Regions from separate parts of the Streptomyces sp. NPDC006435 genome, predicted to be linked through region 3. Evidence: riboswitches for the same ligand, from Rfam matches in the RefSeq annotation. Region 3 holds a riboswitch; each other region holds the start of a gene.
What was found. A riboswitch is a leader RNA that binds a small molecule or an ion and turns the genes downstream of it on or off. The one in region 3 is predicted to bind S-adenosylmethionine.

Region 1 (9,616 bases), on a different contig from region 3:
TGGCTCGCGGGGGAGGAAGGGATCCGGCAGTTCCTGGACATCGGTTCCGGCATCCCGACCGAGCCCAACCTGCACCAGATCGTCCAGGGCGCGGCGCCCGCCGCCCGGGTCGTGTACGTGGACAACGACCCGATCGTCCTGGCCCACGCCGAAGCCCTGCTGAGCGGCACGGGCGAAGGGGTGACGGCATATCTCGACGCCGATGCGCGGGAGCCGGACCGGATCCTGGAACTCGCCGCCGACGTGCTCGACCTCGACCGGCCCGTCGCGCTGTCCCTGATCGCCCTGCTGCACTTCGTCGAGGACGGCGGGAGCGAGGGGAACGGGCCGGGTGCCGGGGCGTACGAGCTGGTGGAACGGCTCATGGAGCGCCTCCCCGCCGGGAGTTGTCTCGTCCTGTCCCAGCTCACCGGTGACTTCGACCCCGAGAGCGTGGAGAAGGGGGTGGCCTCGTACGCGGCGGGCGGTGTGACGCTCGTACCGAGGTCGCACCGGGGCGTCAGCCGGTTCTTCGACGGGCTGGACGTGGTGGAACCCGGGGTCGTCCAGGTCGTCGACTGGCACCCGGAGCTCAACGTCGGCGAACTCCCGGTGGAGACCCGGCCCGTGCCCATCTACGGCGCGGTCGCCCGCAAGCCGTAGCAGCAGGCCCGTGAACGGTGGCGGTCGCCCGTGAGTCGTGGCGGCCGCCGGGCACGCATGCACCGGGAGCGGGTGCGCACGGGGTGGAGGAGCAGGGACGTGCGAGGGCGGGGAGGGGGCGTACGAGGAGCGGGCGCGTGCGGCGCTGCGGAGCACAACGGGAAGATGTCAAAAACGGTCATTGCTGATCGAATATGTGATGGCAATGCTCTCGATTACCCCCTAAAGACTTACCAAACTTCCCTATAGTGAAGCCGCGTTGATCAACCGATCGTCGTAACGAGCGAAGCCCTCGTCACAGGAGAACCCGTACGATGACGCCGCCCGCATCCGCCGTGCCCGAACACCCGGCCGCGACCGGCGAGACCACCGGCGGTGGCTGCCCGGTGCGCCCCGGCGGGTCCGCCGTCCCGCTCAGCGGACCCGAATTCCACACGGAACCCCACGTCGTCTACCGCGCCATGCGGAACGAGCACGGGCCCGTCGTGCCCGTGGAACTGCCCGGCGGGTTCCCGGCCTGGCTCGTCGTCGGCTATCGCGAACTCCACCAGGTCACCAGCGACGGCGAGTTGTTCCCCCGGGACGTCGGGCTGTGGAACCAGTGGGGGAACGTCCCGGACGACTGGCCGCTGTTACCCATGGTCGGCCGGCCGATGCCGTCCATCTACTTCACCGCCGGGGCCGAACACCGGCGCCACGCCGCGATGGTGGGACACGCGCTGGAGGAGGTCGAGCACTTCGAACTCCGCCAGGACTGCGAGGAACTGGCGGACCGTCTCGTCGACGGCTTCTGCGAACGCGGCACGGCGGACCTGATCACCGACTTCGCCGTACCGCTCCCGGTACTCGTCCTCGCCCGGCTGGTCGGCTTCCCCGACGAGGACGGGGCGCAGATCGCCGAGGTGCTCAGGGACCTGGCCGACGGCGGACCGGGCGCGCAGGAGGCCCATCTGCGGTTCGGGGAGCACATGGGGCGCCTGCTCGCGGCCCGCCGTGCCGTGCCCGGCAAGGACGTGGCCTCCCGGATGCTCGCGTACCCCGGCGAGTTCACCGACGAGGAGTACGTGCTCGACCTGATGGCCATCACGGCCGCCGGACACCTCACCACCGCCGACTGGATCGGCAACTCGCTGCGCCTGATGCTCACCGACGACGAGTTCGCCGTGGCGCTCTCCGGCGGGCGGCACAGCGTCGCCGAAGCCATGAACGAGGTGCTCTGGGAGGAGTGCCCGACGCAGATCCTCGCCGGCCGCTGGGCGGCGCGCGACACCAGGCTGGGGGAGCGGAGCATCCGCGCCGGGGACATGCTGCTCCTCGGGCTGGGCGCCGCCAACACCGACCCGCACATCCGGCAGCACCTCTCGACCGCGGGAGGACCGTCGGGCCGCGGCGGCAACGCCGCGCACATGGCGTTCAGCCACGGCGAGTACCGCTGCCCCTTCCCCGCGCAGGAGATAGCCGAGATCATCGCCCGCACCGGGATCGAGGTGCTGCTCGACCGGCTGCCCGACCTGGAACTGTCCGTTCCCGCACGGGAATTGGTCCGACGACAGTCCGCCTTCCTGCGGGGGATGACCGCGCTGCCCGTCCGGTTCTCCCCCGTACGATCGACAGGAGACTTCCTTTGAACTGTCCGCACGCCGCCCGAGAAGACGCTTCGAACGGCCCGGTCCTGGTCGTCGACCCGCTGGTGAAGGACCTCGACGGCGAGACGGCACGCCTGCGCGACGCCGGTCCGCTCGCCAGGATCGAACTGCTCGGCGTACCGGCCCTGACCGTCACCCGGCACTCCCTGGCCCGCCAACTGCTCGTCGACCCACGGCTGGTGAAGGACATCGATGTCTGGGGCCTCTGGCAGCGCGGGGAGGTCACGCACGACTGGCCGCTGATCGGCATGATCGACGCCGGGCGCTCCATGTTCACCGTGGACGGCGCGGAACACCGGCGGCTGCGGACCAAGACCTCCCAGGCGCTCACCCCGCGCCGGCTGGAGGAGATACGCCCGGAGATAGAGAAGTTCACCGAGGAACTGCTCGACGCCCTCGCCGAGCACGGCGAGCGCAGCGAGGACGGGGTGGTCGACCTCAAGTCCGTGTTCGCACAGCCGCTGCCCATGCGGGTCGTCGGCATGCTGATGGGCGTGGACGAGGCCGAACACCCCATGCTGATGAAGCGGTACAAGGCGTTCTTCTCCATGCTCACGCCGCAGGAGGAGCGCCTGGCGCTGCTGGCCGAACTGGACGTTTTTTACACCGACCTCGTGCGCGAGAAGACCGTGCGGCCGACCGACGACCTCACCAGCGCGCTCATCCTGGCCGAGGAGGGCGGCGAACCGCTCACCGAGGAGGAGGTGGTGGGCAACCTCAAGGCGATGGTGGCGGCCGGTCACGAGACCACCATCGGACTGATCCTGAACGCCGTGCGGGCCCTGCTCACCCACCCCGACCAGCTGCGCAAGGTGCTCGACGGCGAGATCCCGTGGGAGACGGTGATCGAGGAGACCCTGCGCTGGGACACCCCCACCACCCATCTGCTGATGCGGTTCGCCACCGAGGACATCCAGGTGGGCGACGACGTGATCCCGAAGGGCGAGGGCGTGGTGATCTCCTACCGCGCCATCGGCCGCGACACCGAGCAGCACGGGGCGGACGCCGACGCGTTCGACGTCACCCGGCCGACGCCGATCCGGCACATGACCTTCGGCCACGGGCCGCACATCTGCCCCGGCGCGGCGCTCTCCCGCGTCGAGGCCGGCATCGCCCTGCCCGCGCTGTTCGAGCGTTTTCCCGCACTGCGGGCGGCCGTCCCGGACGAGGAGATCAGCAAACTGCCGGTGATGACGCAGAACGACATGGCGGCCTTCCCGGTCCTGCTGCACGGCTGACGGCCGACGGCCGACGGGTGGGTGGACGGCGGGTGGCGCGAGGAGGCCGGTGCCCTCGCCGGTACGGGCCCTGACCACCCGTCGGGCGGCACCGTCCGTGGGATACAGTCCTGGTGGGTCATGAGTTCCAGTGCGCAGCCCCGGCTGACTGGACGGCACCCCGCTCCGCTGCGGGTGCTCCGGGTGAGGACCTGCCCCGTGCGCGGCGTGCGGGGAACAGCGGACCGTCGGGGCAGAGCACCTGAGGTCCATGATCTCGGGAAGGCGAGAACCCATGCTCCCCCACCTCATCCCCGACGACGGCTGCTCCGGCCACGGTCCCGGTCACCACGTCCACTGGATCCACGCCAAGAAGTGCCACCAGGAGCCCGGCCAGGCCGTGGAGCTCCTGCTCACCTCGGGCGACGTCGCCGCCGACGGCTGGATCGGGCTGCGCCCCGCCTTCGACCACTCCGGGGAACTGCCGAAGGTGTGGACGCACGCCCCGGTGACCCTGACGGAACTGCTCGCCGGGCACCGCGGCCGCGTGTTCTGGCTGCCGAGGTGGCACGCCCTGAAGCTGGTGGACTCCGCAGGCCGTGCCACGGCGCTGGTCAACGTGGGTTTCGAGGGCGGCCCGCTGTGCGCGACGAGTACCCCCGACCCGCGGCGGACCGTCGGCGGCACGACCTACGGCCTGTAGCCGCAGGTCGGCCCGCCGTGCCCATGGCCGTCCGTCAGCCCACCGCGTCCGCGAGGGCGCGGTCCGCGGCGGCGCTCGACTCCTGCCACAGGGTGGTGATCGGCTCCCACACATGGACGCCCCCGGGCATGCCCACGGTGGCCCCGCTGAAGGTGACGCCCAGGTGGGAGGGGTCGGCCGCCACGGAGAGACTGTCGACGACACGGCCCTCGGAGGTCGCCGGGTCCGCGGTGCGGACGGCGGCGTAGGCCCGCTCGCCCGCGGAGAGCGTGTAGGGACCGCTCTCCGCGGGCGGCACGGTCTGGGCGGAGCCGTCCAGCCCCCTGAAGGTGATCGTCGGGATCCGGTCCACCACACATGCCCGGTTGCCGTGGTTGGTGACGTCGACACGGGCGACGTTCCGCTGTCCGCCGGGTGCGGCGTGCACGTCGAGGGCCTTCTCCTGGCATGTCGCGAGACGGCTCATCGTTCCGGCGGACGCGGTGCCGGCCGTCACCGACATCGCGGTGCCGGTCAGCGCCAGGGCTGCCGCGACGGAGAGGACGGGGGTGAGGGCGGAGCGGAGGCGCATGGTGTTTCTCCCGTTGGATCGACAGCCTGCGGATACGGCCTGACGGCCATGTGGGCCGGTACGGCCGACATGGACAGTGTGGACCGAATGACATGATCCCCGCGACAGATCGGACATATCGGTTCGGTATATCCGGTGCGCGGATGGTGCGCGGGCGGTGTGCGGATGACGCGCGGATGGTTCCCGGGCTGCGTCCGGGGCGGTGCGCGGGACGGCCGGCCGATTCCTTCCGGCCCGTTTCGGGCCGGGGCCACTTCGGGGGGATCCATGCGGCCCGGCGCCGATGACGGACGGCGCCCTCGCGTCGGGGCGGCCCTCGCGGGGCCCGGTCCCGGGTCCCGAGGGCCGCCCCGTGCCGTCACCGTGCCCGGAGCGTCGCCAGCACCTCCCGGTCCGGCTGCAGGGTCAGGCTCGGTACGGGGTCGATGGTGCCCGGGTCCACGTCCAGTTCGAAGCGGCGTGCCAGCACGGCCAGGATCAGCACCGCCTCGACCATCGCGAACCGGGTGCCCAGGCAGACCCGGGGGCCGCCGCCGAAGGGGAACCAGGCGTACTCCGCGATGTCGTCGCCCTCCTCGGGGTCCCAGCGCTCGGGGCGGAACTCCTCCGGCCCGGGGAACCACCGCGCGTCGCGGTGCGTCACCCACTGGCTGCTCCACACCCGGGTGCCCTGCGGCACCGGGACGCCGCCGATCCGCGCCCCCTCCTTGGCGACGCCGGTGACCAGCCAGATCGTCGGATAGAGCCGCAGCGTCTCCTTGACCACGGACTGGGTGTACGTCAGCCGGGAGTAGTCGTCGAACCCCGGCTCCCGGTCGCCGAGGACCCGGTCCAGTTCCTCGGTGAGCGCGGCGCGCGCCCGCGGGTTGCGGGACAGCAGGTACCAGGCCCACACCAGTGTGGAGCTGGTCGTCTCGTGCCCGCCGATGTACAGGGTGACCGTCTCGTCCCGGATCTCCCGGTCCGTGAGGTGCGCGCCCGTCTCGTCGATCGCGGTCAGCAGTCGGCTCAGCAGGTCGGGGCGCTCGTCCCCGCCGTCGCGGTGGCGGGCGACGACCCGGGCCACCTCGGCGTCGATGACCGCCGCGGCCTTCTTGATCCGGGCCCGGCCCGGCGTCGGCACCCAGTCCGGCAGCAGCGCGCCGATCCCGGCGAACTCCTTGCCGATCTCCTGCTGTGCCACGTCCATCGCCCGGCCCATCGCCTCGGTGTCGGCCGGGGTGTCCACGCCGAAGATCGTGCGGACGGCGATCCGCTGGGTCAGGGCGGCCATCTCCCGCTTGACGTCGACGCGTTGGCCGTCCGACCAGGTGTCGGCCAGCTCCACCGTGCTGCCCGCCATCGTCGCCGCGTACGACCGCACCTGCTTGGGGCGCACGGAGGGCTGCACCAGGGAGCGCTTCCGCCGCCAGTCGGTGCCGCGGGCGACCACCACGCCGTTGCCCATCACGGTACGGAAGGCGATGCCCAGTGCGGGCTGGTCGAAGGTGCGTTCGGTCTCGGTGAGCAGTTCGCCGATGCAGTCCGGATCGGCTATGTACACGCACGGGTTGGGGCCGAAGCGCCAGCCGACCATGTCCCCGTGGTCGCGCAGCCGCTCGAAGAAGGCGAGGGGATTCTTCGCGAACTGCGGCATGCTCCCGAGGAACGGCAGCCCCTTCGGGCCCGGCACGATCGTGTGGCTCCGCGGCTCGGCGTCGATGGCCGGGCCGGTCTCCGTGGACATGAAGGTCTCCGCTCCCTTGTGGCGCACCCGAGGGGGTGCGCAGCGACCTGACTTCAGGGCTCCCGCACCGGTGGCACATGTCATCGGCCCTGCACGGTACGTGAGTTGACGAGAGTAGCCGGGTCGGGCGCCCCGTGGGCGGACGGTCGACGGGGACGGGGAGACGAGGCGGGGAGAGGGGAGACGGGGAGAGCGGGAGGGGCGGCGGGCCGGCGTGCCGTTCCCGGTGGACGGGCCCTGCGGGGCCGGGCCCGTCCACCGGGTCGGGACGCCGTACGGGGGCGCGGGTCAGGCGCCCGGCGGAACCCTGGACGGGCGGCCGCCGCCACGGGTGAGGGAGTACCCGAAGACCGCCGCGAGCGCCCCGAGGACGCCGCCGCCCACCGTCCACAGCCAGCGGTCGGTCCACCAGCCGGAGGACCAGCCGTCCTCGGGCCCGTCGCCGGACGACGCCTCGTCCGACGCGTCGTCACCGGCGGCCGAGTCGTCGGACGCCTGCGCGACGGAGGAGACGCCGGGCACCAGCGGCTCGGCGAGTGTGCCGTCCACGTCACCGGCACCGCCCTTGTCGACCGAGTTGACCTCGACCTCGGTCCGTACCGGCAGCCCCAGGTCGGACGGGGGCAGCCCGACGACCGTGAGGCGTACGTAGTAACTGCCCGGCAGCGGGTCGTCGGCCCACGGCTCGGCCCAGGCGCGGACGGTCCGCAGGACGCAGGCCAGCTCGACCGTCGACGCGTCGGCCGCCGCCTTTCCGGTCTGGCGGCCGTACATGCACGCCTGACGGCGCCGCAGCCCGTCGTACACGTCGACCTGCCACGTCGAGGCGCCGTGCCGGGTGGCGCTCTCGGGCAGGGTGATCCTCGCCTTCACGGTGGCCCGCTGGCCCGCGTCGGCGGGGAAGACCCAGTACAGGTAGTCACCCGTGGACGCATCGGCGGTGGCGGTCAGGCCCTGCTGGATCGCCGTCGCCGTACGGAAGGTGGTGCCGGCCTCGGTGGGGCCGGCCGATTCGTCGGAGGCGCTCGGGCTCGGGCTCGCCGACGGGTCGTCGGCCACCGCGGCACCCGCCGGGGTCAGCAGGGCGAGCCCGGTCAGCAGCGCGGCTGTGAACGCGCGTGTCGTTCGCTTCATCAGTTGGTCCTCCAGACGGCGATGCGCCAGCGCGAGATCCAGCCGAACACCAGGCCCACGACCAGTCCGGTGAGGACCAGCACGCCCAGCAGCCACCAGCCGCGGCCGAGACCGAAGGCGGCCACGTCGGCCGCTTCGTCCGGGTCGTCCACCAGGTCCACGGTCAGCTCGACCGGCATGCCCGGCGAGGTCTTCACCGAGGCCGGTGCCGAGAAGGAGTTGCTGACCTGGAGGCACACGGTCTCGGCAGCCGGCTTGTCGTCGCTGTCCGTCTCGGCCGAACCGGCCCTCGGATAGCGCAGACCGGAGGAGATCGCGTCGGTGCGGCCGGTGCCCGACTCCGAACCCCGCACGATCTCCCGGCCGTGCACGGTCAGCGCCCGCAGCAGCACGCCGTAGTCGTTGTTCACGGCCCGGTCGGCGAACACGCTGACCGAGGTGCGCAGTTCCTGGCCGGGCAGTACGTCCACCCGGTACCAGCGGTGCTGGCCGAACTTCTGGCGGTCGGTGTACAGGCCGGGCTTGAGCTGCGGCGCGGTCGAGCACCGGTCGGTGCCCTCGGTCGCCACCGGCGTGACGACGGGCTCGGCGGCCCGGTCGACCAACTGCTTGACGCGGCCGGAGAGCTCGTCGGTGTGCTGGACGGCGGTGTAGGTGCCGCCGGTGGCCTCGGCGATGCAGGTCAGCTGCTCGCGGATCTTCGCGTTCGGCACCAGGCCCAGGGTGTCGATGACGAGGTGGATGCCGCGGGCCGCGATGTCCCGGGCCACCTCGCACGGGTCGAGCGGGCCGCAGGTGTCCTCGCCGTCGCTGATCAGGACGATCCGGCGGGTGGAGTCGCCGCCCTCCAGGTCGTCGGCTGCGCCCAGCAGGGCCGGACCGATCGGGGTCCAGCCGGTGGGGGCGAGGGTGGCGACGGCCGTCTTCGCCTCGGTGCGGTCGAGCGGGCCGACCGGGTAGAGCTGCCTGGTGTCCTTGCAGCCCACCTTCCGGTCGTCGCCGGGGTAGTCGGCGCCGAGCGTCCGGATGCCGAGCTGCACCTGCTCGGGAACCGCGTCCAGGACCTCGTTGAACGCCTGCTTCGCCGCGGTCATCCGGGACTGGCCGTCGATGTCGCGGGTCCTCATGGAACCGCTGACGTCGAGCACCAGCTCGACCTTGGGGGAGGCTTTGGCGGGGGCTTCGTCGGCAGCGGCGGGGATCGCCGAACCGAGCCCGGCGGTCAGGGTCGCGAGCAGGATGCCCACCCCGGCCGTCAGCCTTTTTCTTATGATCATCGCCGGATACTAGTGAAGACCGCTTCGCTTCCCCAAACCGGTCCCGGGGGCGACGGGGGAGCACCGACGGGTACCGGCCGGACCGGCGTGACGGCAGCTCAGAACTGCCCGCGGGGCGTACGACGCGGCGCGCGCCGGGGCGCACGGGCACCCGGAGGCGGGACGCACGGGACGCCCGGGGAATCCGGGGAACGTGGGGTCAGCGGCCGCCCAGCAGGGGGCCCGCGGCCCGTTCCAGTACCGAACCGATCCGGTCCCAGGTGGCCGAGTCCCGCGGGACGGCGGGCAGTTCGGTGTCCTCGCCGGTGCCCCAGCCGGTGGCGATCGTGACCGGATCCGCACCACCGGCCGCCGACGCCGCCAGCGCCGCGGCCCCGGTCGCCACCAGTTCGCCGCCGCCCGGCACGATCACCGGCCGCCCGGACAGCCGCCGCACCGTCTCCACCCAGACACGCCCCCGGGCCCCGCCGCCGATCAGACGCAGCGGCCGGGCGGCCACCTCGGGGGCGGCCGGGTCGAGACCGCAGGCCCGCAGCAGTTCGTCCAGGGCGCGCAGCACGGTGAAGACGGCGCCCTCGTAGGCGGCGCCGAGCAGTTGCCGGGACGTGGTGTCGTGCCGGAGCCCGGTGAGCAGACCGGCGGCGGTGGGCAGGTCGGGGGTGCGTTCGCCGTCGAGGTAGGGCAGGAGCACCGCGTCGCC
Region 2 (9,616 bases), on a different contig from region 3:
GGTGATCGTGGGGGCGCCCCACTTCTTCTCAAGGACGACGTTGCGACCCTTGGGGCCAAGGGTGACCTTGACGGCGTCGGCGAGCTGGTTCATGCCGCGCTCGAGACCGCGCCGGGCCTCCTCGTCGAACGCGATGATCTTGGCCATGTGAAGTGGTCCTCCCGGACAGGGGTGGATTTCTCCGGACCGGGAGGCGCCCGCGACGGACGGCCTGCGTGACCGGTGGTTCCTTGCCCCGCCGGCCTGCGGGCCTCACCGGCCCGATCCAAGTTCTGTCACTCTCACCTGGAGAGTGCTAACGCCAATAATTAGCACTCGCCCCTGGAGAGTGCAAGCGCCTTCGGAGAAGGCTCGACGAGGGGTGGCGGTCGGGTGACGGGAGGGCGCAAGCGCCCCTCTCCGGTCGCGGACGACGTCAGCCACCCCGGGACGGCGCCGGGGCGGCACGCCGGAACGCGCGGAGGTCCGTACCCCTGGGGGGTACGGACCTCCGTGCGTGAGTGGTGTCGTTGGCCGACCGCGCCGTACTCAGCCGACGGCGAGCTTGACCATGTCCGCCTGGGGCCCCTTCTGGCCCTGCGAGATCTCGAACTCAACTCGCTGACCCTCTTCGAGGGTGCGGTACCCGTCCATCTGGATCGCGCTGTAGTGGACGAAAACATCCGCACCACCGTCGACCGCGATGAAGCCGTACCCCTTCTCCGCGTTGAACCACTTGACGGTGCCCTGAGCCATGCCTAACTCCCCTATTACTGGCCCTTGCGCGGGGCCGCACTTCGCGGTCCCGGGTCAGAACCCACCCTCCGACAGGAGAGGGTGCGTGCGCCGGAACGCGTCGACCGCGGCTGAATGTATCTGCCCAACTGCCCTCTGCAACAGGTCAATCGGACGAGAATTCTCGACAGCGCCGAACGCCCGAATATGCGGAATTCATGAGATTCCAGGGCAAGTCGGGCCAGACAAAGGTGACTTATGGCGCAAGGAGTTCGAGCACTTTGGCTGCATCTTGTCGCGACGCGGCGCATTCTCATATGCGGGCGGTACGGGCAGCTGGGGGGACTTCCCACACTCTACCGCGCTCAACCATGCAGAATTGCCCCCTCCGTTTCAAACCCGGAGAGGTTTGAAACCGGAGAGGGCAATTCCGTTCGGGTGATTCGGCGTGCGGCCCGACGAGCCGTCAGCAGCCGCCCGCGACGGCCGGGATGATCGAGATGCCGGCGCCGTCCGGCGTGGCCGTCTCCAGACCGCTCTCGAAGCGCACGTCGTCGTCGTTGACGTAGACGTTCACGAAGCGGCGCAGCTTGCCCTGGTCGTCCAGGACGCGGGCGGCGATGCCCGGGTGGTCCTTCTCCAGGGACTCGATGACCTGGGAGAGGGTCGCGCCCTCCGCCGGGACCTCGGCCCGGCCGCCCGTGTAGGTGCGGAGAATGGTGGGGATGCGGACGTTCACGCTCATGATCGGGTGCCCTTCCTGAAGTCTCGGGTGGTCAGCTGGTGGCGAGGCCCGCGGCGCGGAACGCGTCCAGGCTGGGGCGGATCGTCGCGGTCGCCTGCGAGGTGGCGGCCACCGCGTCGAGGGTCTTGAGGCCGTCGCCCGTGTTGAGGACGACGGTGGTCAGCGTCGGGTCGATGACACCGGCCTCGATGAGCTTCTTCGTCACGCCGACCGTCACCCCGCCCGCCGTCTCCGCGAAGATCCCCTCGGTGCGGGCCAGCAGCTTGATGGCGTCGACCACCTGCTCGTCGTCCACGTCCTCCACCGCGCCACCGGTGCGACGGGCGATGTCCAGGACGTACGGGCCGTCGGCCGGGTTGCCGATGGCGAGGGACTTGGCGATGGTGTTCGGCTTCTGCGGCCGCACGACGTCGTGACCGGCCTTGAAGGCGGCGGAGACCGGGGAGCAGCCCTCGGCCTGGGCGCCGAAGATCTTGTACGGCTTGTCCTCGACCAGGCCCAGCTTGATCAGCTCGCGCAACCCCTTGTCGATCTTCGTGAGCTGGGAGCCGGACGCGATCGGGATGACGATCTGGTCGGGCAGCCGCCAGCCGAGCTGCTCGCAGATCTCGTACGCCAGGGTCTTGGAGCCCTCGCCGTAGTACGGGCGGAGGTTGACGTTGACGAAGCCCCAGCCCTCGCCGAGCGGGTCGCCGATGAGCTCCGAGCAGAAGCGGTTGACGTCGTCGTAGTTGCCCTCGATGCCGACCAGCTCACCGCCGTACACCGCGGCCATGACGACCTTGCCCTGCTCCAGGTCGTGCGGGATGAACACGCAGGAGCGGAAGCCCGCGCGGGCGGCGGCGGCGCCCACCGCACCGGCGAGGTTGCCGGTGGAGGAGCAGGACAGGGTGGTGAAGCCGAAGGCGCGGGCGGCCTCGACGGCGATCGCGACGACCCGGTCCTTGAAGGAGTGCGTCGGGTTGCCGGAGTCGTCCTTGACGTACAGGCCGCCGGTGACGCCCAGCTCGCGGGCGAGGTTGTCGGCCTTGACCAGCTTGGTGAAGCCGGGGTTGATGTTGGGCTTGTCCGCGACGTCCGCGGGGACCGGCAGCAGCGGCGCGTAGCGCCAGATGTTGTTCGGGCCCGCCTCGATGCGCTTCCTCAGCTCGTCGGGGGAACCGCTCGGCAGGTCGTACGCCACTTCGAGCGGCCCGAAACAGGAGGCGCAGGCGAAGATGGGGCCGAGGTCGAAGCGCTCGCCGCACTCGCGGCAGGAAAGCGCCGCGGCGGGGCCGAGGTCGACGGAGGATTCGGTGTTCGCTGCAACAGTCTGCACAGCCATGATGGCGGAGGCCCTTTCTCCTCATCTTCCTTGTGACGCACTTCGCCACAAGACGGAATTGGCACCTTCCCCACCGTGTCCTCGCGGCCGGCAGGAGGGTTGCCGGGACTTCAACGGGCCGTTCCCTCAGTCCCTCTGGATGAGCTCTTTGGCACCGGATCTTCGATCCGGGCGTTTATTGGCAGATGGACCCCGACATGCGACGGTCATCCGCGTTGTTCAAGACTGTAACCGAAGCACCAGGCTGTCGAGACAGCAGTCCGAACCGCGAGATGGATCACATAACAGGGAGTATCGACCGTGCTGGAAGAGGTCGAACGCTGGCTGGCCGGGCGTTCCTGGTCGGCCGCCGACCGTCCGTTGGAGCGTCTGCTGGCCGCCAAGGCCGCGGACCCGCGCCGCGGGAGCGTGAGCGTGGTGCTGCCCGCGCTCGACGAGGAGGCGACGGTCGGCGACATCGTCACGACGATCCGGCGCGAGCTGATGGAGAAGGTCCATCTGGTGGACGAGCTCGTGGTGATCGACTCCGGTTCCACGGACGCCACCTCCCGGGTGGCCCGGGAGGCCGGCGCCCGGGTGGTGCACCGCGACTCGATACTCCCCCGGATACCCGCCGTGCCCGGCAAGGGCGAGGTGCTGTGGCGGTCCCTCCTGGTCACCGGCGGCGACATCGTCTGCTTCGTCGACGCCGACCTGAAGGACTTCTCGGCCGACTTCGTCTCCGGCATCGTCGGCCCGCTGCTGACCGACCCGGACGTGCAGTTCGTGAAGGCGATGTACGACCGCCCCTTCGGGGACGGCACCGGCGGGGCGGCGGCCCAGGGCGGCCGGGTGACCGAGCTGGTGGCCCGCCCGCTGCTGAATCTGCACTGGCCGCAGCTGGCCGGTTTCGTCCAGCCGCTGGGCGGCGAGTACGCCGTGCGCCGCTCCCTGCTCGAACAGCTGCCGTTCCCCGTCGGCTACGGGGTGGAGCTGGGGCTGCTGGTCGACGCGCTGCACACGGTGGGGCTGGACGCGCTGGCCCAGGTGGACGTGGGAGTGCGCAGGCACCGGCACCAGGACGGGCAGGCGCTGGGCCGGATGGCGGCAGCGATCTACCGGACCGCTCAACTGCGCCTGTCACGGGGCCACTTGGTGCGCCCCGCGCTCACCCAGTTCGAGCGGGGCCCGGACGGCTTCGTGCCGCGCACCCACGCCGTGGACACCGAGGAGCGGCCCCCGATGCGCGAGATCGAGGAGTACGTTTCGCGCCGCGCGGCCTGAACCGGCCCGACTTCGCACGTTTGGGCGGTTCGTGATCGGGCTAGATTCCGCAACATGGCCTCCGACCACGAAGCCCAGTCCCCTGCCCGTTCTCCTGCCCGGCCCTCCGCCCAGGTTCTCGTCGCCTCCAACCGCGGCCCGGTGTCGTACACCCTGGAAACGGACGGGTCGCTCGACGCGAGACGGGGCGGCGGGGGCCTGGTCTCCGGGCTGAGCGCCGTCGAGGACAAGCTGTGGGTGTGCGCCGCGCTCGGCGACGGGGACCGGGAGGCGGTCCGGCGCGGGGTCGGCGAGCCGGGCGTGCGGATGCTCGACATCGACGCGGACGTCCACGCGGACGCGTACAACGGCATCGCGAACTCGGTGCTCTGGTTCGTCCACCACATGCTGTACCAGACGCCGCTGGAGCCGGTCTTCGACGCGGGGTTCCGGCAGCAGTGGGCCTCGTTCGAGACCTACAACCGGGCCTTCGCCGAGGCGCTCGCCGAGGAGGCCGGGCCGGGCGCGGCGGTGCTGGTGCAGGACTACCACCTGGCGCTGGTGCCCGGCATGCTCCGCACGCTCCGCCCCGACCTGCGGATCGGGCACTTCTCGCACACCCCGTGGGCGCCCGTCGACTACTTCCGGCTGCTGCCCGACGACATCGCCGAGCAGTTGCTGCGCGGCATCCTGGGCGCGGACCGGGCCGCCTTCCTGACCCGGCGCTGGGCCGACGCGTTCGTCGACTGCTGCACCCGGATCGTGGGCGGCACCGGCCGGACCGAGGTCGGGGTGCACGGCCTCGGCGCGGACGCGGACTTCCTGCGTCGCCGCGCGCACGAGGCGGACGTGGACGAGCGGATGGCGGCACTGCGCGAGCAGGCCGGCCCCGGCCGGAGGACGATCGTACGGGTGGACCGGACGGAGCTCTCCAAGAACATCGTGCGCGGCCTGCTCGCCTACCGGGCGCTCCTCGACGACCGCCCCGAGTGGCGCGAGCGGGTGGTCCACGTGGCGTTCGCGTACCCCTCCCGGCAGGACCTCGCGGTGTACCGGGACTACACGGACGAGGTACGGCGGGTCGCCGACGAGATCAACACCGCGTACGGCACGGCGGGCTGGACTCCGGTGGTGCTGCACGTCAAGGACGACTTCGCCCGCTCGCTCGCCGCGTACCGGCTGGCCGACGTGGCACTCGTCAACCCGATCCGCGACGGCATGAACCTGGTCGCCAAGGAGATCCCGGTGGTCTCCGACCACGGCTGCGCGCTGGTGCTGTCGCGGGAGGCGGGGGCGTACGAGGAACTGGGCGGCGACGCGGTGGTGGTGAACCCGTACGACGTCTCCGCGACGGCGGCGGCGCTGCACGAGGCGCTGACGATGGCGGAGGACGAGCGGGCCGCGCGCACGGAACGGCTGGCCGCGGCGGCGGTCGCGCTGCCGCCGCAGCAGTGGTTCCTGGACCAGTTGGACGCGTTGCGGCGGGGCTGAGGGCCGGTACCGCAGGGCCGCCCCGGTCGGGCGGTCCTCGGCCATGTGGCCCCGGTCGTGCGGCGGCCCCGGGCGGTCCTCGGTCGTGCGGCCCCGGGCGGCTCAGATGTGTTCGGCCAGGGCCGCCAGGAAACCGACGACCGCGGCCGGGCCAATGCTCGGACGAGAACATCCTGACACCGGATGGGGACGACTGCAGCGGTCCCACCCATGTAGTCCCAAATCTCAGCCCCGCACTACTCGGGCCCGCCCCCTGGTCCGGAAACCGAGGGCGTGCCGGTAGATCTCCGGAAGACGGTATCGTCCATCGTTGTCCCTGGCCAAGGCTCCAGCCTCCTCCAGCTGCACGATGCCATTAGCATCGAGGCCCACGGCTTCCGCCTCGAAGGGCATCACCACCTCATCAGCCCTGGAGCCGACGGACCGCAGCAGATTCCCAAGGCTCGGGTTCTCCTGTTGCAATTCCTTCAGCTTCTCAGCACTGCAACGCACCAGAGCCATGCGCAGTGCGGACGGACTGAGCAACCGGTCCGGCCAGTCCTCATCGTTCATGGACAGCTCTGCTGCGTCTCGGAGAAAGCGAACGACGTCACGGGCCTGTACTTGCTCGTTGAAGTCGGCCAGGGCAGCAGGAACCCACCGTTCGGTCCATGCCTCCCGTGAGTTGTCCCGGCCGAGCTTCGCACCCCAAACTGGAATCAGGGCTTGGACCACGGCGTCAGGCGCCATCAGGGCCAATTCCTCTTCTGGCTGGTGTACCGCTCCGGCCGTGGTCGCCACCCAAAGAGCAAGACGCAATGCTTCGTGCGCGTCCCAGCGCAGTTCATAGGGGTCGTACCGATCAAGGAACTGACCAACGTTCTGACGCAGCGAGTACCGGACCAGATCTTTGCGGGCAAAGATCACCAGCCCGAGTCGCCGACTGCGCATCATACGGAACCAGTCCGGAACATCCGTGAACAAGGTACGCAGTGCCATGCGCTTGGCCTGCGCATCGGATTCAAGGTCCTGGAAGAAGTCCTCCAGCCCGTCAAACACGAAGAGGACAGGCTTTGAGAGGTTGCGATGCAGTAGCACTTCCTCCGCGTTCGCTTCCAGCGCACCGGGTCCATCGGCTGCCACAGCCATACATTGCAGCCAGGTCGAACGCCAGAATCGCTGATCCTCACGGCGTTCGCTGTCCAGCGCGTCCTGGAGAAGCGAGCGGATGTCGTCCGGACGTGCACCCTGCCCCCCGGCCGAACGGTCCCGTAGTGCCTGCGGGCCTTCGGACGAGGCGCCGGAACCGTACTGGTCCATGTTTCCAGGGTCAAGGACTGGCACTACTGGCGCGTCGGCCTGTACCGATTCCTGTGCGTGCTCGGCGAAGGCAGCCCATCGGGCCGCCGCACACAGTCGTGCGTAGGTAAAGGTCTTTCCCGCACCCTTCGCTCCAACGACGACCGTAACCGGCAGGCTCGTACGGTGGTCGCCCACCAACCTGCGAAGAGGCTCCGTTGACAAGAACCCGAGGCCGCTGTCAAGACCGCTTCGTTCCGCGAAGACCAGGGAACGTGCTCTTTTATGAAGTGCCCCCCTGCGCTCTTCCAAACTGCCTTCGCTCTCTGAAAGGGGCCCACCGTCCAGAGGGGGCACCGGAAGTTCCGGAACCAGCTTCCCCACCAGTTCACTCACACCGCATCGCCGTACGACATCGATCACGTCGTCCCAGCTCCGGGGCAGTGCGAGCAGCTCTTCACGGAACGGGCTGAGTAGCGGCTCCGCCCGGACTAGTGAGTCGACATCACCAGTATCGAGTCCATCGGCGTCACCGCTTTCCAGGCCTTGCGACTGTTCCTGATACCTGGCGGTGAAGCATTCCAGCGACGCCGCCAGGCGTGCCTTGGCTTGCTCGGCCTCCGCTGTGTGCGCATCAAGTCGGTACTGGGTCACGACGGCTGCCGGGGCCGGATCCGTCCCCTCCAGAGAAGGAGCCTTGTTCCCGAGCTGGCAGATGAGTTGCTCTGTCCCTTCCAGAGACTGGCTGCTCAGTGTCGTAACGAATACGCGCTGTATCCGCGGGTCCAGCAATACAGGTGCGGACAGCTCAGAGGCACCAGCACGCAGGTCGACGAGAACGGTATCCAGGCCCGCCTCTGCAGCAAGTTCCGCCAGCGACTCGGTCAGAAAGTACGCGGGACGGTCCTTCGTGATCAGGTGAGCGGGCTCGATACGAGGCGGCCCCAGCCGAAGTCTCCTGCTGGCCGGCAGGACGACCAGGGACCCTCCCTCGCGATGACGTGCCACCTCCTGATTCGCCAGGTACGGGGCAGCAATGGCGATCGCCTCCTGCTGGCCGCCTCGCGGCGTACCGTGCAGCAGCGCCAACACATCCTCGTAGGCAATATCGCATGCTCCGCCTTGCGCCTGGTACATCCAGGTAATGCCGGGAGCTTCCAGATCCCCGTCCACAAGCAGTACCCGGCGCCCGCGCCTGGCCAGTTCGTCGGCCAACGCAACCGCGTGAACAGTGCGCCCTGCTCCTCCCTTGAACGAGTGAAAGGCCAGCATCTGCACGTCGGAAACAAACGAGTTCTGCGTGGGTCGCTCCATGAAGTCGGCGAGCTCCGCAGTGATGCGCCGTTCCATCAGGCGTGGGTCACGACGGCTGCGCACGTACTCCGTGTCAGGAAGCAACGTCACCGGCAGTCCGGTTGCTTCCACCTCGGCCGGGCGATCCAACGCAAGGACCAGCCCCCCCGGGTTGCCGAGGGATGAACCCGTTCCGAAGACGTCATCCAGCCATCGGCGGACGTCTGGCTCCCCCGTACCGGACCGGACCGTCAGCTCCAGACCGTCCCACCAAGCGTCGGCCTCCATCAGCCAGTCCGGCCACCGTCCCTCAGCCGCCTCGGCCGACAGACGTTCATCGACATCTACCCAAGTGAACAGATTAACTGCCTCGACAGCCCGGTAGGTTTCCGCCATCGTCACTCTGCTCCCGTCCTGGACCCTGCGATCAGTGTGCGCAGCGCCTGCAATGCCCGCGCTTCATCATCCGGATTCAAGTCCGCGCCGTAACGCCATGCCTGGTGAAGGCTCGGCGGATCGACGGGGGCAGGCTGTACCGCCCCCTGCGTGGCACCGCTTCGGGCGGTCTTTCGCCGACAGGGGGTCAGCCCGGTCTGTGTCGGTGCGGACAGCCGTAGTTCCTTCGCCAACGCGCGCAGATCGTGATTACGCAGGTACCCGGGGAGCTGTGATGTGTCCCGGCTCCCGTTCATAGCCAGAATCTCGGCTTTGAGCCCGCATTCCGCACTGTAGAAGAGCATCAGGCCAGCAGTCTGCGGGTCTCCTTCGTCCTGGGCCGACTTGGCTCTACGCTCCAGCCTGTCCCGGCTCCTTCGTAGCTGTCTCACCCCAACATCCACCATGCCCAGGAATCCTACCGACCTAGTAATCGCTCAGATGTGTTCGGCCAGGGCCGCCAGGAAACCGACGACCGCGGCGGGTCCGGCCAGGCGCAGGTCGGCCCGGTCCGCCAGTTCCGGCACCTCCGCGCCGCCGCTGCACACCAGGAGCCCCGGGATGCCGTCGGGGCCGGCGGTGCGGAGCTTCTCCACCGCGGCGTACGCCGCGAGGTCGCCGAGGTCGTCGCCCGCGTACAGCACGGACTCGGCGTCCGTCTCCCGTACGTACCGGGCGAGCGCGACGCCCTTGTCCACGCCCGGCGGGCGCAGCTCCAGGACGAGTTTGCCGGGTTCCACGACGAGTCCGTGCCGGGCGGCCAGCTCGCCCAGGGGGGCGCGCAGGGCGTCGAACGCGGCCTGCGGGTCGGAGGCGCGGCGGGTGTGGACGGCGATCGCCTGTCCCTTCTCCTCGGTCCAGGTGCCGTGCCAGGAGCCGGCCCGGTCCAGCACGCCGGGGAGTTCGGCGCGGACCGCGGCGAGGCCGGGGTGCGGGGCCGGGGCGTGGACGGTGCCGGTGACGGCGTCCCAGCGTTCGGCGCCGTAGTGGCCGAGGACGACGAGGTGGTCGAGGCCGGGAACCCCGGCGAAGCCGCCGTGCCGGACCGCGACCCCGGCCGGGCGGCCGGTGATCACGGCGACGGAGGCCACCTT
Region 3 (9,616 bases):
GGGCTCGCACCCGAACCACATCCAGCATCGACGCAGAAGATCCTGACACCGGGGTAATCCGTGAAAAAGCTCTCCGCACGACGACGCCATCCGTTGGCGGCGGTCGTCGTACTACTCCTCGCGCTGGCGGCCACTGGGGGGCTGTACGCCGCGTTTGCGCCCGCGAGCAAGGCGCAGGCCGACGAAACCGCCCAGTCCCTCGCCATCGAAGAGGGCAAGAAGCTGTACTCCGTCGGTTGCGCCAGCTGCCACGGAACCGGCGGTCAGGGCACCACCGACGGGCCGAGCCTGGTCGGCGTGGGCTCCGCCGCCGTGGACTTCCAGGTCGGTACGGGCCGCATGCCGGCGCAGCAGCCCGGCGCCCAGGTACCGAAGAAGAAGGTCATTTACAGCCAGGCGCAGATCGACCAGCTCGCGGCCTACGTCGCGTCGCTCGGCGCCGGTCCGATCACTCCGACCAAGAAGCAGGTCAACCCTGCGGGCGCGGACATCGCCAAGGGTGGCGAGCTGTTCCGCACCAACTGCGCGCAGTGCCACAACTTCACCGGTGAGGGCGGCGCGCTGACGGACGGCAAGTACGCGCCCAGCCTGGAAGGCGTGGACCCGAAGCACATCTACGAGGCCATGCAGACCGGCCCGCAGAACATGCCGTCCTTCCCGGACAGCACGATGCCCGAGCAGCAGAAGCGGGACATCATCGCGTACGTCCAGACCGTGAACAGCGACCAGTCGGAGAACCCGGGCGGCCTCAAGCTGGGCGGCCTGGGGCCGGTCAGCGAAGGCCTGTTCGCCTGGATCTTCGGGCTCGGCGCACTGATCGCACTTGCCGTTTGGGTCGCGGCCCACACCGCTAAGGCCAAGAAGTCATGAGTAGCCAAGAGATTCCAGACGAGAACCTGCCCGCTGAGCAGGACCCCGCGCACGGCGCGGTGAAGGTCGCGGACGACCCGTTCGCGGACCCGGGGCTGCCGGCCCACAAGCCGCGCATCCAGGACATCGACGAACGGGCCGCGAAGCGCTCCGAGCGCGCCGTCGCGCTGCTGTTCACGCTGTCCATGCTGGCGACGGTCGGCTTCATCGCCTCGTACGTCATCTTCCCGGTCGACAAGATCGTGTACATCTGGCCCTTCGGTCATGTGAGCGCGCTCAACTTCTCCCTGGGCCTGACCCTGGGCGTGGCCCTCTTCACGATCGGCGCCGGTGCCGTCCACTGGGCGCGCACGCTGATGTCCGACGTGGAGGTCGCCGACGACCGGCACCCGATCGAGGCCGAGCCCGAGGTCAAGGCGAAGGTCCTCGCCGACTTCGCGGACGGTGCCCGGGAGTCCGCGATCGGCCGTCGCAAGCTGATCCGCAACACCATGTTCGGCGCGCTGGCCCTGGTGCCGCTCTCCGGTGTGGTGCTGCTGCGCGACCTCGGCCCGCTGCCCGAGAAGAAGCTCCGCGAGACCCTGTGGAGCAAGGGCAAGCAGCTCATCAACATGAACACGATGGAGCCGCTGCGTCCCGAGGACGTGATCGTGGGTTCGCTGACCTTCGCCATGCCCGAGGGCCTGGAGGAGGACGCGGAGGACTTCAACAACCAGATCGCCAAGGCCGCGCTGATGATCGTCCGGATCCAGCCGGAGAACATCAAGGACAAGCGCGAGCTGGAGTGGTCCCACGAGGGAATCGTGGCCTTCTCCAAGATCTGCACCCACGTCGGCTGCCCGATCAGCCTGTACGAGCAGCAGACCCATCACGTGCTCTGCCCGTGCCACCAGTCCACCTTCGACCTCTCCGACGGCGCCCGCGTCATCTTCGGTCCGGCCGGTCACGCCCTCCCGCAGCTGCGGATCGGCGTGAACAGCGAGGGCAACCTCGAAGCGCTCGGTGACTTCGAAGAGCCCGTCGGTCCTGCCTTCTTCGAGCGGGGATGACACGGATGACTACTGTGACCGATACGAAGCGCAAGGCGCCCGCCGGCGAGCGGGTGGCCGACTGGGCGGACGGCCGCCTGGGGATCTACTCCCTGGCCAAGGCCAACATGCGCAAGATCTTCCCGGACCACTGGTCCTTCATGCTCGGGGAGATCGCCCTCTACAGCTTCATCATCATCATCCTCACGGGTGTGTACCTGACGCTGTTCTTCCACCCCAGCATGAACGAGATCGTGTACCACGGCTCGTACGAGCCGATGCAGGGCATCCGGATGTCCGAGGCCTACGCCTCGACGCTGGACATCAGCTTCGACGTCCGCGGTGGTCTGCTGGTCCGCCAGATCCACCACTGGGCCGCGCTGATCTTCCTGGCCGGCATGTTCGTGCACATGATGCGCGTCTTCTTCACGGGTGCGTTCCGCAAGCCGCGTGAGATCAACTGGCTGTTCGGCTTCCTGCTGTTCGTGCTGGGCATGTTCACCGGCTTCACCGGCTACTCGCTCCCGGACGACCTGCTGTCCGGTACGGGTGTCCGCTTCACCCAGGGCGCGATCCTGTCGATGCCGATCGTCGGCACGTACATCTCGATGTTCCTGTTCGGCGGGGAGTTCCCCGGCCACGACATGGTGGCCCGGTTCTACTCGATCCACATCCTGCTGCTGCCGGGCATCATGCTCGGCCTGCTGGTGGCGCACCTGATCCTGGTCTTCTACCACAAGCACACGCAGTTCGCGGGTCCCGGCCGCACCAACAAGAACGTCGTCGGCATGCCGCTGCTGCCGGTGTACATGGCGAAGGCCGGTGGCTTCTTCTTCCTGGTCTTCGGCATCATCGCCATCATCGCGGGCATCGCCACGATCAACCCGATCTGGAACATCGGTCCGTACCGTCCGGACCAGGTGTCCACCGGCGCCCAGCCCGACTGGTACATGGGCTTCGCCGAGGGTCTGATCCGAGTGATGCCGGGCTGGGAGGTCAACCTCTGGGGCCACACGCTCGTCCTGGGCGTGTTCATCCCGCTGATGGCCTTCGGACTGGTGCTCGCGGTTCTCGCGGTCTACCCGTTCATCGAGTCCTGGATCACCGGGGACAAGCGCGAGCACCACATCCTGGACCGCCCGCGCAACGCCCCGACCCGGACGGCCTTCGGCGTCGCCTGGATCACCGAGTACGTCGTCGTCTTCATCGGCGGTGGCAACGACCTGTGGGCCACGCACTTCCACCTGTCGATCAACGCCATCTCGTGGTTCGTCCGGATCTTCATCTTCGCGGGCCCGATCATCGCGTTCATCGTCACCAGGCGGATCTGCCTCGGCCTCCAGCGCCGCGACAAGGAGAAGGTGCTGCACGGACGCGAGTCCGGCATCATCAAGCGCCTGCCGCACGGTGAGTTCGTCGAGATCCACGAGCCGCTCGGCCCCGAGCAGCTGCACACGCTCACCGCGCACGAGCAGTACAAGCCGGTCGAGATCGGCCCGACGGTCGACGAGAACGGTGTCGAGCGCAAGGTGTCGGCGCTGGAGAAGCTGCGCGCCCGGCTCAGCAAGGGCTACTACGGCGAGGACAACCAGATCGCCAAGCCCACCGTCGAGGAGTACAAGGAGATCACCAGCGGCCACGGTCACCACTGATCGCCTGAACTGATCGCCACGGCAGGAGCCCCGTCCATGCGTTGGACGGGGCTCTTCGCCGTCCTCTTCCGATCGATAGGGTGGAGACGATCCTTTTACCGACTGTGGACCCCGGGAGCGGACCATGAACGTTGTGACCCCGATCGGCGGCGACAGCGTGGCGGACCGTTCCTGGCCCGGCGTGCTGAACCCCCTGCTGCGCGGCGAGAACCTCACCGCGGACGACACCGCCTGGGCGATGAACCGCATCATGAGCGGCGAGGCGACCGATGTGCAGACCGCCGGGTTCGCGGTGGCGCTGCGGGCCAAGGGCGAGACCATCGACGAGGTGACCGGCCTGGTGCGGGCGATGTACGAGCACGCCCACACCATCGAGGTGCCCGGCCGCACGGTCGACATCGTCGGCACCGGCGGCGACCTCGCCAAGACGGTCAACATCTCCACCATGTCGGCGATCGTCATCGCCGGCACCGGGGCCAAGGTCGTCAAGCACGGCAACCGCGCCTCGTCCTCGGCGAGCGGCGCCTCCGACGTACTGGAGAAGCTCGGCGTCAACCTGGACCTCTCCGCCCAGCGGGTCGTCGAGGTCGCCGAGGAGGCGGGCATCACCTTCTGCTTCGCGGTGCGCTTCCACCCCGCCCTGCGCCACGCGGCCAGGGCCCGCAAGGAGCTCGGCGCGCCGACCACGTTCAACATCCTCGGTCCGCTCACCAACCCGGCCCGGGTGCGTTCCCAGGCCATCGGCGTGGCCGACCCGAAGATGGCGCCCATCGTCGCCGGGGTGCTCGCCGAGCGCGGGAACTCCTCGCTGGTCTTCCGCGGCGACGACGGCCTGGACGAGCTGACGACGACCGCGACCTCGCGGGTCTGGGTGGTGCGGGACGGAGCCGTCCGCGAGGAGGCGTTCGACCCGCGCGACGTCGGTCTGGAGCTGGTGCCCGTGGAGGCGCTGCGCGGCGCGGACGCCTCGTACAACGCCGATGTGGCCCGCCGGCTGCTGGCGGGCGAGCGGGGGCCGGTGCGCGATGCCGTGCTGCTCAACTCGGCGGCGGCCCTGACGGCGCTGGACCCGACGGACGGCACGCTGAACGAGCAGCTCGCCGCCGGGATGGCGAAGGCGGCCGAGTCCATCGACTCGGGCGCGGCGGCGCGGACGCTGGAGCGCTGGGTGGCTGCCAGCAACGCCTGACAGCCCGCCGGGCGGGCATCGGCAGGTCCCGGCAGGCTTTCGAACGGGCGGAGAAGTGACGCAGGGCGCAGTCCGGATCCTGGACTGCGCCTTGCGCACGTCCGCGCGTATGGCAAGATGCTGGACAGGTCATGAGTGACAGCGACTACGGCCCCGGCCCGCTGTCCGGCAACCCTCCGTCCGTGGCGGGGTGCCCCGGGTGAAGACCAGGCCGTGGGCAGCGAGGTCCGCGGCAAGCGCGGGCCCCTCGGCATCTGTGAATGCCAACCCCCGGGGTCCTGGTCCCTAGGGAGCCTCTTGTGAGCACGCGAATGCGATAGGGCCGGCCGGCCCTCTTCCGCACACCCTTTTTCTCTTTCCGCCGCACTGCCGCGTGTCCGCCGGTGCGCGCTCTTCGCCTGCCTCTTACGGGAGTTCGCCATGTCTGTCCCCACCGCCGCCATCGACGAGTCGGTTTGTGCCCCCCTGCCCGTTCTGGGGGAGGATGTGACGGTTCCGCTGGTCACCGGCGGTGAAGTCGCCTACGCCGCCCTCGACTACGCCGCCAGCGCGCCCGCCCTGCGGCGCGTCTGGGACGACGTCGCCGCGTACGCCCCGTACTACGGCAGCGTCCACCGCGGCGCCGGCTACCTCTCCCAGCTCTCCACGGACCTCTTCGAGAACAGCCGCGCCACCGTCGCGGAGTTCCTCGGCTGCCGCGCGGACGACCAGGTGGTCTTCACCCGCTCGACCACCGACTCGCTGAACCTGCTGGCCGCGGCGCTCCCCGCCGACTGCCAGGTCTTCGTCTTCGAGACCGAGCACCACGCCTCGCTGCTGCCGTGGCGCGACGCGCGGGTGACCTACCTGAACGCCCCGCGCACCCCGGCCCAGGCCGTCGAGACGTTGGAGCGGGCCCTGGCCGCGCGTGACCCCTACGGTCCCGCGCTGGTCTGCGTCACCGGCGCCTCCAACGTCACCGGCGAGCTGTGGCCGGTCGGGGAGCTGGCGGCAGCCGCGCACGCGCACGGCGCCCGGATCGTGCTGGACGCCGCGCAGCTCGCCCCGCACCACCCCGTCGACATCGCCGAGCTGGACGTCGACTGGGTCGCCTTCTCCGGGCACAAGCTGTACGCGCCCTTCGGTTCCGGCGTGCTCGCCGGCCGGGCCGACTGGCTGCGGGAGGCCGAGCCCTACCTGGCCGGCGGCGGCGCCTCGCGCAAGGTCGCCCGCCGCACCGACGGCGGGGTGGACGTCGAGTGGCACACCACGGCCGCCCGGCACGAGGCCGGTTCCCCCAACGTCATCGGCGCGTACTCCATCGCCTCCGCCTGCAAGGCGCTGAAGGAGGCGGGCTTCGACACGCTGGTCGCCCGAGAGCAGCGCCTCGTCGCCGCGGTCCGGGCCGGTCTCGCGGGGATTCCCCAGGTCAAGGTGCTCTCGCTGTTCGGCGACGACGCCCCGCGGGTCGGCGTGATCTCCTTCGTGGTGGAGGGCTGGAACAGCTCGCACTTCGCCGCCGCGCTCTCCGCCGAGTACGGCATCGGGGTCCGCGACGGACTGTTCTGCGCCCACCCCCTGGTCCGCACCCTGCTGGGCAGCGACCCGCAGGAGGTCGGCGAGTGCGGCGCGCCCGAGGCCGAGCCGGGCGAGCGCTCCTTGAACGCGATCCGGGTGAGCTTCGGGGCCGGTACGCCGGACGAGCACATCGAGCGCTTCGTCCGCGCGGTCGAGGAGCTGGTGCGCGAGGGCGCCCAGTGGAAGTACCGCACCGAGGACGGCCGTTGCGTCCCGGACCGGGGCACCGCGCAGCACTGACCGGCACACAGCACTTCGGCGGGGTACGGGCGGCTTCCGCCCGTACCCCGCCGAAGTGTCACGTGGCGGTGATCCCCGCCTACGCGTCGAGCCCGATGGCGAAGGCCGCCTCCAGGTCGTGCTGCGAGTAGGTGCGGAACGCCACGTGGGTGTCGGTGGCCTCGACGCCGGGGATCCGGCTGATCCGGCCCGGGATGATGTCCGCCAGATCGTCGTGCTTGGCCACCCGGACCATGGCGATCAGGTCGTACGTACCGGTGACCGAGAAGACCTCGCTGACGCTGTCCAGCGCGGCGATGGACTCGGCGATCTCGGGAATCCGGTCCACGCTGGTTTTGATGAGCACGATCGCGGTGATCACGGCTGACGTTCTCCCTCGGTGGCCGCGGCTGGTGCCTTCACTCTATCCGTACGCCGGTAACGCCCCCAGGCGTAGAGGAAGCCGAGGGCGAAGCCCACCACATGGGCCAGATAGGCGACCCCGGGCCCTCCGCTGCCCGCGCCCTGGACCGCGAGCCACTGCAGGACGAACCAGAACACCAGCACGATCCAGGCCGGGAAGCGCAGCGGCAGGAAGAAGAGGAACGGGAACAGACTGGTCACCCGGGCCCTGGGGAACAGGTACAGGAACGCCCCGAGCACCGCCGAGATCGCCCCCGAGGCGCCGACGAGCGTCTGGTCGGACGTGGCGTGCGCGGCCGCGTAGGCGACCAGGGCGAGGTAGCCGCAGATGACGTAGAAGAAGGTGAACCCGATACGGCCCATGCGCTCCTCGGTCATTGCCCCGAACACGTACAGGAAGAGCATGTTGCCGAGCAGGTGCACCCAGCTGCCGTGCACGAAGAGGGCGGTGAGCGGGGTGAGCAGGACCCGCGCCGGGCCGTCCCACAGCTCGTTCGGGATCACGCCCCAGTGCTCGAAGTAGCCGGCCTGGGCGGCCAGCCGGGCGTCGGCGCCGCCGGGCACCGGGTTGAGGCCGGACAGCGGACTGATCACGAAGACCAGCGAGCACGCCGCGATCAGGGCGTGGGTCATCGGCGATCCGCCCAGGGCGACCGTCCGCAGGAATCCGCCGGCCGACCTGTCGGTCACAGTGCGCCGATCGATCATGAACAGAGCATGACGCAAGCGGAGGGAACGGGACAGACCGCCTCGCCGTGTCGGGCGGACGCGGCGAGGCCGTAGGGTTGCGGCAGGACATCCGCAGTTCGACGGCGCACCGCGAGATCCTTGAAGCAGCAGCACGAGGCTCGACGAAAGAGGACGCAACGATGACGACGGTTCCCCAGCCGACCGACGGGACCCGCTGGCGCTGCACGCTCTGCGGAAATCTCACCCGCTTCGACGTGACGCGCTCCTCGAAGGTCGTCGAATACGTCCATCTCGACCTGGCCGGTGAGGCCAGCGTCGAGGAACGGGAGGTGGTCAGTGAGACCATCGAGTCGGTCCGCTGCCGTTGGTGCAACGCGGTGGATCAGATCGAACTGGTGGACAGGCCGGGTGCCGACTCCTGACGGAGCCGCGCCCACAGACAATTTGGGGTGACGGATCGTGGAGCAGCCCGCTGATGGCGCCGAGGCGGCCGAGGCGGCCGACGACGCCGTCGAGGCGCTCGACCGACCGCTGCCCGAAGGCGTACGACGAAGGGTCGTGGCGCTGGTCTCGGACGCCTTCGGCGGGCTGACGGTCGGCGAACTGCCGGCCCAGCTGAGGCAGTACGCCCGGTTCACCCCGACCCGGCGCGCCAAGTTCGCCGGGAACGCGATGGCCGCCGCCCTGGAGGGCGACGCCCTGTTCCGGCAGCGCATCGGCGAACGGCTCAAGGAGGGGCAGCCCGAACTGGCCGCCGCCCTGGAGTCCGGTGCGCCGCCGGCCGCCGCCGACCCGGTCGACGTGGCCGCCGCGGCCTATGTGCTGCGTCCGGCGGGCTGGGTGAAGCTGGTCGCCGCCGCCGGCGAGGAGGCCCAGCGGGCGGACGCCGAGCGGGCCGACGAGGAGAGCCGCCGCGAGCTGGAGCGGCTGCGCGAGGAGCTCTCCCGGGCCCGCGCCCAGACGAAGAGCGAGACGGAACGGCTGCGCGGCGAGCTGGACGCGGCCCGCAAGGAGGCCGAGTCCCTCCAGCGCAAGCTGCGCAGCGCCGTCAACGAGGTCAAGCGGGGCGAGGCCGCGCTGCGCCGCAGCCGGGCCGAGACCGAAGCCGTGCGGTCCGAGACGGCGGCCCAGGTCTCCGCGGCCGAGAGCGAGAGCCGTCGGCTCAAGGCCCGGCTCGGGGAGGCCGAGGCGGCCGTCGAGGCGGGCCGCCGGGCCGCCAGGGAGGGCCGCTCGGTCGAGGACATGCGGCTGCGGCTGCTGCTGGACACGGTGCTCGACGCGGCGAGCGGACTCCGTCGCGAACTGGCCCTGCCGCCCTCCTCGATCCGTCCCGCGGACGGTGTCGACGCGGTCGAGCCGGGCCGGATGTCGCCCAAGGACATCGCGGCCAGGGCCCTTTCGGAGACCGACCCGGCCCTGCTGGACCAGCTGCTCGCGCTGCCGCAGGCGCATCTGATCATCGACGGCTACAACGTCACCAAGACCGGCTATCCGCAGCTCCCGCTGGAGAAGCAGCGGTTGCGGCTGCTGGGCGGGCTCTCGATGCTCGCCGCGCAGACCGGCGCCGAGGTGACCTGCGTCTTCGACGGGGCCGAACTGGCCGCCCCGGTACTGCTCGCACCGCCGCGCGGGGTCCGGGTGCTGTTCAGCAAGCCCGGGGTGACCGCCGACGAGCTCATCCGTCAACTGGCGCGCGCCGAACCCCCGGGCAGGCCCGTCGTGGTGGTCTCCACCGACCGCGAGGTCGCCGACGGGGTGGCGAAGGCGGGCGCCAGGCCCGTTGCGTCCGTCTTGCTCCTGAAGCGCCTTTCGCGCGTCTAGTCGCGCTTGTCGGTACTCGGCGGATATCAGGGAACGGTCCGTCAAGTCGCCGCTACACCCCGTGTGATGTGGGTAAAGAAGTGCCTCCCGGGGTGAGAATTTTCCGGCGAGGATTTGAACTGATCACAAGATGGTCACTAGGGTCGGCCTTCGAACCTTCGCACGGT

Region 1: another riboswitch for S-adenosylmethionine. It lies ahead of ABZZ04_RS27385 (hypothetical protein); the one in region 3 lies ahead of ABZZ04_RS12715 (aminotransferase class V-fold PLP-dependent enzyme).
Region 2: another riboswitch for S-adenosylmethionine. It lies ahead of thrC (threonine synthase); the one in region 3 lies ahead of ABZZ04_RS12715 (aminotransferase class V-fold PLP-dependent enzyme).

What each region holds. Positions count from the first base shown of each region.
Region 1 covers NZ_JBEXPY010000032.1:31,060-40,675, forward strand. Annotated here, with positions in the region: gene ABZZ04_RS27370 (SAM-dependent methyltransferase) at 1-642, shown strand, start outside; gene ABZZ04_RS27375 (cytochrome P450) at 957-2,270, shown strand; gene ABZZ04_RS27380 (cytochrome P450) at 2,267-3,526, shown strand; SAM riboswitch class IV at 3,643-3,752, shown strand; gene ABZZ04_RS27385 (hypothetical protein) at 3,801-4,208, shown strand; gene ABZZ04_RS27390 (DUF4232 domain-containing protein) at 4,243-4,779, opposite strand; gene ABZZ04_RS27395 (cytochrome P450) at 5,138-6,505, opposite strand; gene ABZZ04_RS27400 (hypothetical protein) at 6,794-7,639, opposite strand; gene ABZZ04_RS27405 (VWA domain-containing protein) at 7,639-8,916, opposite strand; gene xylB (xylulokinase) at 9,116-9,616, opposite strand, start outside.
Region 2 covers NZ_JBEXPY010000002.1:332,271-341,886, forward strand. Annotated here, with positions in the region: gene groL (chaperonin GroEL) at 1-147, opposite strand, end outside; gene ABZZ04_RS03760 (cold-shock protein) at 529-735, opposite strand; gene ABZZ04_RS03765 (ubiquitin-like small modifier protein 1) at 1,181-1,459, opposite strand; gene thrC (threonine synthase) at 1,491-2,783, opposite strand; SAM riboswitch class I at 2,802-2,929, opposite strand; gene ABZZ04_RS03775 (glucosyl-3-phosphoglycerate synthase) at 3,084-4,046, shown strand; gene ABZZ04_RS03780 (trehalose-6-phosphate synthase) at 4,101-5,516, shown strand; gene ABZZ04_RS03785 (AAA family ATPase) at 5,742-8,483, opposite strand; gene otsB (trehalose-phosphatase) at 8,960-9,616, opposite strand, start outside.
Region 3 covers NZ_JBEXPY010000009.1:102,197-111,812, forward strand. Annotated here, with positions in the region: gene ABZZ04_RS12695 (c-type cytochrome) at 61-870, shown strand; gene ABZZ04_RS12700 (Rieske 2Fe-2S domain-containing protein) at 867-1,919, shown strand; gene ABZZ04_RS12705 (cytochrome bc complex cytochrome b subunit) at 1,925-3,550, shown strand; gene trpD (anthranilate phosphoribosyltransferase) at 3,675-4,739, shown strand; SAM riboswitch class IV at 4,867-4,984, shown strand; gene ABZZ04_RS12715 (aminotransferase class V-fold PLP-dependent enzyme) at 5,160-6,536, shown strand; gene ABZZ04_RS12720 (Lrp/AsnC ligand binding domain-containing protein) at 6,616-6,897, opposite strand; gene ABZZ04_RS12725 (rhomboid family intramembrane serine protease) at 6,894-7,646, opposite strand; gene ABZZ04_RS12730 (hypothetical protein) at 7,808-8,050, shown strand; gene ABZZ04_RS12735 (NYN domain-containing protein) at 8,088-9,449, shown strand.